DNA from 2 places in the Pseudoalteromonas sp. CNAT2-18.1 genome. Region 2 is predicted to be linked to the other one. Evidence: riboswitches for the same ligand, from Rfam matches in the RefSeq annotation. Region 2 holds a riboswitch; the other holds the start of a gene.
The links. A riboswitch is a leader RNA that binds a small molecule or an ion and turns the genes downstream of it on or off. The one in region 2 is predicted to bind lysine.

Region 1: it holds a riboswitch for lysine, as region 2 does, so the genes downstream of both, dapA (4-hydroxy-tetrahydrodipicolinate synthase) here and lysC (lysine-sensitive aspartokinase 3) in region 2, are expected to answer to the same signal.

Annotation. Positions count from the first base shown of each region.
Region 1 covers NZ_JAKRFR010000008.1:111,182-115,029, reverse strand. Annotated here, with positions in the region: gene MHM94_RS17115 (PLP-dependent decarboxylase) at 1-585, opposite strand, end outside; gene MHM94_RS17110 (2,3,4,5-tetrahydropyridine-2,6-dicarboxylate N-succinyltransferase) at 585-1,325, opposite strand; gene dapA (4-hydroxy-tetrahydrodipicolinate synthase) at 1,354-2,241, opposite strand; lysine riboswitch at 2,364-2,555, opposite strand; gene MHM94_RS17100 (response regulator) at 2,704-3,848, shown strand, end outside.
Region 2 covers NZ_JAKRFR010000002.1:474,503-478,350, reverse strand. Annotated here, with positions in the region: gene MHM94_RS05590 (hypothetical protein) at 1-14, shown strand, start outside; gene MHM94_RS05585 (hypothetical protein) at 46-501, shown strand; gene MHM94_RS05580 (hypothetical protein) at 801-1,274, shown strand; lysine riboswitch at 1,431-1,603, shown strand; gene lysC (lysine-sensitive aspartokinase 3) at 1,684-3,033, shown strand; gene MHM94_RS05570 (4'-phosphopantetheinyl transferase superfamily protein) at 3,005-3,718, opposite strand; gene MHM94_RS05565 (sodium-dependent transporter) at 3,809-3,848, shown strand, end outside.

The sequences.
Region 1 (3,848 bases), on a different contig from region 2:
GGCCGCATCAAGCATGTTGCCCCACTGAAAAATATGCAGGCCAATGCAATTCAGCGCAGGGTAGTCGGCTAAGTAGAGCCCTTGCCACTGCTCTGGCGCTAAGCCAAACGGAGTCAGGGTATTGCCACCGAGCGGATTACGCTCACCTTCTGGCCAGCGCAACTGCACTCTAAGCAACACATCCACTTCAATACCTTGGTTATACGCCAGCTCATTAAGCCAGCGAACTTGATTGATACTCTCCAACACAAAGGTACGTACCCCAGCGTCTAAGAATTCGCCTAACTGCTGGCGCGATTTTGCCGGCCCGGTGTTGAGGATGCGTTGTGCACCAACATGCTGTGAAAGCACCTGATTGAGCTCACCGCTGCTGGCGACATCAAAGTCAAAGCCAGCGGCTGCCAGAGTCTCGATAACCGCAGATAAAGGATTCGCTTTTACCGCATACCATAACTTCACCACATCTTGCGCCATCAGCTCATCAAGGTGCTTACGTAGACTGTCAAGATCGTAGACAAAGCAAGGTTCTTGGCGCTCCTGAGTGAGGGTATCAAAAGCGTTTAACAATGCGCCAGAGACAGGCATTAGCGTAATACCTCTTCTAACTCCAGCGATGCATCGCTGTGCTGATCGCGATACTTTACGATAAGCGCACAGCTCATACTGAGCCCTTGTTCGCGTCCCCAAGTGCTAGAGCTTGGGCGGGAGCCAGGTATAACGATGGCGTTGGCCGGAATCGCTTCGCCCTTATCGAGTTGTCGCTCGTTAACGCAGTCATATACTGGGATAGTGGCGCTTAAACGTACACCAGGGGCGAGTACCGCACCTTGGCGAACCACCACCCCTTCGACAATGACACAGCCCGCGCCGATAAAGGCATCACCTTCAATCACCACAGGGTTAGCGCCAATTGGCTCGAGCACGCCACCTAATTGCACGGCGGCACTGAGGTGAACGTTTTTGCCCACTTGCGCACATGACCCTACCAAGGCATGACTGTCGACCATAGTTCCACTGTCGATGAAGGCACCAATATTGACATATGCAGGTGGCATGATAATGGTGCCAGGGGCAACGTAAGCACCTCGACGCACAGCACTACCGCCAGGCACCATGCGAATATTATCTTGGGCGCTAAAACCGCGAGGAGCTAGATTATGCTTATCAACAAAGCCGCCCGCAAACTCGGTGTTATTGCCACTTTTGAAGGCTTCGAGAATGCCTTTTTTTACGTCCACATTGGCGTGCCATTGGCCGTGTTCGTCTTGTGTTGCGGCGCGTACGTGGCCGCTTTCGAGGTCATTTAGTAAGTCTAACCAACTCATAACTGAGGTACCTTGTTAACTAATTTTATCAATGTGCCCACGCAACAATGCGTTCATGGGCATTAAGAAGTGGTTGTGTGTCATTAAGCTCAAGGTGGCTTAATGGTGGTCGTAACACCGGGCTGTTGAGGCGTTCAAGAGCATGCAAAAGGCACTTAACGGGCACTGGATTGGCTGCACTGAACAGCGCATCAATTGCACTGCGCCAGGTTATAAAGGCATTGACGCTTTGCCCTTGAAGGCATTGTTGTACCAGATGCTGTGTCTGCTGTGGCCAGACGTTGGCGGCCACAGATACAAGGCCCGCTGCACCGGCCTGAGCAAAATAAGGCATCAGCGCGTCGTCGCCACTGAAAATCGCTAACTCAGGCGCGGCTTCGCGGTAAGCCTCAAATTGTGCAATATCACCGCTGGCTTCTTTAAGTGCCCAGCACAGTGGGTGCTGTTGTAGCTGTGCTAAGACCGTAGGGGGAATACTAACTGCAGCGCGTCCGGGCACGTTGTACAACATGCACGGCTTTTTGCTGGCATCCAGTAGTGCCGAGTACCAATGTAGCTGCCCCTGAATACCCGGTTTAGCATATAAGGGAGCTCCCAGAAGGTAGGCGTCTATGGGGTGTTGGTTACAAAAACTAAGCCAATGTAGTTGCTGGCTAAGGTTAAAACCGCCCACGCCAACCATCAGTGGCACACGCAAGGTGAGCGCTGTAACGTGACGAACTACGGCTTGTTGCTCATCTATACTGAGAGCCAGAGCTTCACCAGTAGAGCCAAGAATAAGAATGCCGTTTCCCGCTTGCTCTTGCTCGCGCACAAGTAGGGTTAAGGTGTTAAAATCAATACTGCCGTCAGCATGCATCGGAGTGATCAATGCTGTCCAGACAATGGTATCTGCTAAAGAATGAGTTGTAGTCATCTCTCACGAACTTAGTGCGAGTTCGATTGAATTAGGAAGGGGTTGCCCGCCTCGCATCGAACTGGTTAAATTCGAAGAGCGAATGGGCTTAAAACACAGAGCCAAATGGGCCCAGCGTTACTAAGACCAGAAGCTCTCCACCAAAAACATAGCGCTAAGCGCTAATGGTGACAGTCGCTGGGATTCAACCCATGCGCCCGAGACAGTAAGTAGCAAACTTTACAGGTCTCTCGGCGTACATTCCCCTCGTTATGGTGCTTTGGAGTTTGCTCTCCTTCCCATAACTACCTGAATGACGCTCCTCTTCTAGCCCTTGCGACCGCAGCACATGCGGCCGACTCAATAAGGGTGCCTTTTTATTCAATCACTTTATGCTTAACGCTGTCAACGCTAAAGCGAGAACAAATTTTACAAAGGCTGATTTTGTGTCAGTATTAAGGGGTTATTGCAAAGGCCCCTCTTATGCAACGTCTTACCAAACACTTACAAAAACGTTATTTCTGGGCAGCCAGTGTGCTTGTTGTTGTCATACTTAGCTCTACAGTGTATGTGATGAAAAGCATCAATATGCAGCGAAATGACGCAAAAGTAATAAACATTGCGGGTATGCAGCGGATGCTTTCGCAGAAGATTGCATTGCATAAATTGGCCGTCAATGACCGTGCTGTAAGATTTGAGCAGCAGCAACTCGCTCGTGCCACTATGCGCTTTTATAATAACCATGAGTTTTTATTAGGCTCACAGTTGGTGCAGCAAAGCCCTCAGGTGCTGGCGCTTTATCACCAGCAGGGCTTGGATGGTCGGGTGCGCCAGTATGTGCAGTTAGCGAGTCGCAGCGATGCATCTTTAAGTGCTTTTCAGGGTCAAAAACTACTGTCGTTATTGCAGGACTTAGATGCTGTTGTCACCGTATTAGAGTCAAAATCTAAGCAAAAAATAGAACATTTACAGCTTGTTATTCCCCTTTTAACGCTGGCAGCCATTGCTACTATTTTATGTGAGTGGTGGCTCATCTTTAATCCTTTGACACGTCGAGTGTCAGCCATTCTTTATCGGCTTCGTTACCAACGGCGTCAAGCCGCGCATGCGCATCGGGTAAAATCTGACTTTTTAGCTAATATGAGTCATGAGCTAATGACGCCAATTACAGGGATTATTGGCCTATTGGACTCTCATACTGCGGCTGGTCGCGAAGAACAGCAAACGGCATTGGGCTGCGCCCGACATTTGCAGGCGCTAGTGCAAGAAATGTTGGAATTACAGAAGCTTAAGTCGGGAGCGTTTACTACTTTAGTGACCGAGCAGTCATTAAAGCAAACGGTGAGTGCAATATTGGCGCCTTGGCAGCTTAAGTCTGAAACCCTGCAGCGATTGAGTGTCGAGGGTGAAGATAGCCTACCTGTTCAAGCACAAACTGATCATCTGCATTTAATCCAAGCAGTTAATCAGCTATTGAGCAACGCCTTTATACATACGCGCGCTGCGGTGCATGTGCAATTTGAATACCATGAACCAGCTGGGCTGCTGAGTGTTGTCGTTAAAGATAACGGCGATGGCATTGCTACTGCTGATATTGAGGCTGCTCAGCAGCATGCTGTGTATTACAA
Region 2 (3,848 bases):
CCTACAGCCACTAAATTCAGTTTTCATCAAACAAGGAAGACCCCAGTGAGTCAACTTACCCGCAAAAAGCAATTTGCCACGCGTGCGGTGATCACCCGCGCTTTATACACCGGTGCATTGTTTATCTATGTACTGTTTTTTATTAATTTTATGATGGAGCAGAGCTTTTGGGCGCAAGCGATATCGGTGTTGATATTTAGTTTTATGCTCAGTGCCCAGTATCAATGGAGCATCGAGCCCATACGCTGTAGTGCCATATTTGTTGAGCATGGGGTACTGAACTTACTTGATACGCCGATAAAGCTCGCTGATGTCAAAGAGGTCATTTACTGCCAGCACCAGCGTTATGAACATATTGTTCGTTTTCGCTATCACAATAGAACTTTTCAAGACTTTGAGCTCTCCTCGAGTGACCTGATAGCCGATTTACAGCTTTATCATTTTTTAGTGGCCGAAGGTTTGGTGGTGCGCATGACTGAAGACAGTAGTCAGTTTTCTTAGATATTGGCGAGCACTCACTATTAGCTTATCTCATGACGATTTTATTCACAGGAAAGGTAACTTTATTTTTCACACAATATCGAGCATTTATTCTTTATAAGCAAATTTTTATAAATTGATTGTTGCGTAATTAAGGAATTATAACGTTGGCTTTTTAATGAAAAAGAGGTGTTCAGATTTATTTATTGTTGATAAGTTAATAGCGGTTTGATTGAAAAATAATCAACTTAGTTTCTGTTTATATAAATGATAATTTTATGTAGCATTTTTATTTCCAAGCTATTGTTAAGGAAATAAAAATGAGACAAAAAATTTTATCAGCCTGTGTGTTGGCGTTGCTCTTTTTTGTGGCCAATAATGTATTGGCATCTAGCTCACAAATAAAAGTAACAGACTACAATACCTTCTATGATACCCAAGTAAACAGTGTAAATTGCGGAGGGTATTGGGACGAGCGATTAGTGAGAGTCTGTGATTATAGAACCGAGTTAGTAGACGTTTCTTACAAACGTTGTCACTACAGGCTTAGCGCATCGGCTCCTAATAGCGATGCGCCAGAGTGGGAAACTCGCGTTGTATTATCAACACAAAGTTGCCCAGCAAACTGGACAATTGCCGGACCTTCTGGCCAGGCTCCCGGTGGCGTATATATGCATCAACACAACTCCTATTTCACCCAACAAGAAGAGCAAACCGTCGAATATAATTGTCGTATGGAAACGCGAACTGTTTGGGTGCCAGTTGATGGTGAGCATTGCCCCATCCAACCTTAATTAGATTCCATAATCGGCAATACACAGGCTGGCTGCGGCCAACTTGTGTATCCAAGCAATCATTCACCGCCAGAACATCTTCCAGTGAAGTGTGATATTGACTTCTAGCCGTCTGCTAGGTACATTGCTGATTCACTTCGGTCTCAGGATCGAATGTGTCGCAGAAGAGGTGCGATAGCTAGGTAGTAAACGTGAGGCCGACGACAGCCTTTGATCGTTTATGAGGGAGACTATCGCCGAGGAAGTGCATTGTGCGTCGCAATGGCTTTCGGTTCTTGAGGCTGAATCCTCGGAACTGTCACCTGTAGGGGTGGAGGGCTTCTGGCAATGGACATTCTTACCTTTTTAGTCTTGCCAAGTTCTCCTGATTGTATTTGAAAAATAACTCGTTTTTCATCTCGGAGAGATAATGAATCAGGAATATTCTGTCGCCAAGTTTGGCGGCACTTCAGTGGCCGATCATGGCTCTATGAGCCGGTGTGCACAAATCATCGCAGATAATAACAACGTGCGTGTAGTGGTGGTTAGCGCCAGTGCCGGGGTCACCAATCACCTGGTAGCGTTATGCCAAAGTGCATTAACGTCACAGCAGCGCCAAGCGCACATCGATGGGGTGATCGCTATCCAGCTTAATATTCTCGAATATGTCAGCCTTGATGCTGATTTAGCCCACGGCTTTGATGTCACCTTGAGCGCCTTTCGAAGCAGCGCTGAGCAAGCGCCACAATCGAGCGCCCACAGCGATGAGCTACTGAGTTTTGGCGAGCGTTTCTCTTCTTATTTGTTTACTCAGGTATTACGGGAACACGGCGTGGCGGCAACGCGCTTTGATGTGCGTTCGGTGCTCAAAACAGATAGTCAGTTTGGCAAAGCCCAGCCCAATATTAAAGCAACAGCGCAGCAAGCCCATGCCCAATTGCTGCCGTTGCTTAAAGATCAAGTGGTTGTCACTCAGGGCTTTATGGGCAGTGATGACTATGGCGATACCACCACCTTAGGGCGTGGGGGGTCGGATTACAGCGCGGCCTTATTAGCCGAGGCGATTGGCGCCAACAGCGTATATATTTGGACCGATGTGGTCGGTATTTTCAGCACCGATCCCAGAGTCTGTGCCAAAGCCGCACCCATTGCCCACTTAAGCTTTGACGAAGCCGCCGAAATGGCAACCTTTGGCGCTAAAGTCCTACACCCGGCGACCATTTTACCCGCTGCACGCAGTGGCATCAGTGTGTTTGTCGGCTCCAGTCGCGAACCACAAGGGGGCGGGACGTGGATACAAAAAACGCCCCAAGGAGACACTTTAGCTGGTGTTCGCGCTGTGACTCAGCGTAAAAACCAAATTCTCTTGACCCTGAAAAGCCCGGAAATGCTATTAGCGAGCGGCTTTTTAGCGCGGGTGTTTACTATTTTGAGTGAGCATAAAATTTCCGTTGATTTGGTCACAACTTCGGAGATAAGTGTCGCATTGACGCTTGATAATGCCCCGAATGCCAGTCGTCCGGAGCTTGATCAGCAAGCCCTCGAGCGTTTAAGCGAGTTTTGCCATGTGTCGGTTGAGAATAACCTCACATTGGTGGCGTTAATTGGCTCGGAGATTGTGCTGCGCCAGAGCGAGCTGAATTTAATGCAGGTGCTCAGTGAGTTTGATATTCGCCTTATTTGTCACGGCGCATCGAAACATAACCTGTGCTTCTTGGTTGAGCAAAGTCAGTCTGATGCAGTGGTGCAAACTATTCATCAACGGCTGCTGGAAGGTTAACAGTGAGCACCGGGCGCTGCGGATCGGTGATAAGACTGATATCAAAGTGCCCGGCAAATAGTTCCTGACAATATACCTGGCCATCAAGGGCGCCGATAAGCTCCAAGATGGGTTGGCCTAACAAGGTGGCAATGGGTTGCTTAGTCGCTTTTGCGTAGGCTTCTTTTAACGTCCAGACCCGGAAAAAGGTCTCAACCTCGCTGCCAATATCCCTTGCCTCGGCCTCAGGATAATAGTGCGCCGCCAGCTTCTTAAAGGCGCGTGCGTTGTCAATTTTCTCAATATCTACGCCTAATAAGGTTGCGCCGCGCGTCATCGCCACGGCAATGTGGCCGTGAGCGTGGCTGATGACTACCCGCGCATCGAGGGGGTGGCCATCAACGCTGAGCACCAGCTGCGCCTGTTCAACGTCAAATTCACTGCACCAGGCAGCAAGAGGGTAATCGCGATACTGTGGGTACAGCTGTCGTGCCAGCTGTTTTATGGCCCAGCGTGTGGCGCGATACTCCAGTTGTGCCTGCACCTTTTTACGCTTTGCTAAGACCGCTTGCTCTGTGCGGTGCAAATGTGCGTCATTTAATCCACCGTGCGCTTTAGCACAATAAAGCAACACCACGTCGCTGTGCTTGGCATATTGCTCGGTATCGGTCGGTAAAGGTGAAAAGCGATAGGCAGGGTTTAGCATCAAGGACATTCCGATAAGCGTGGCTATGACTACTTTAATACGGGTAATTATGATTTAATAGCGGCAAAACAATAACAGATATCCCTGCGAATGACGAATAAGCGTGACGGTTTCCAAAGCCGTATAGGTT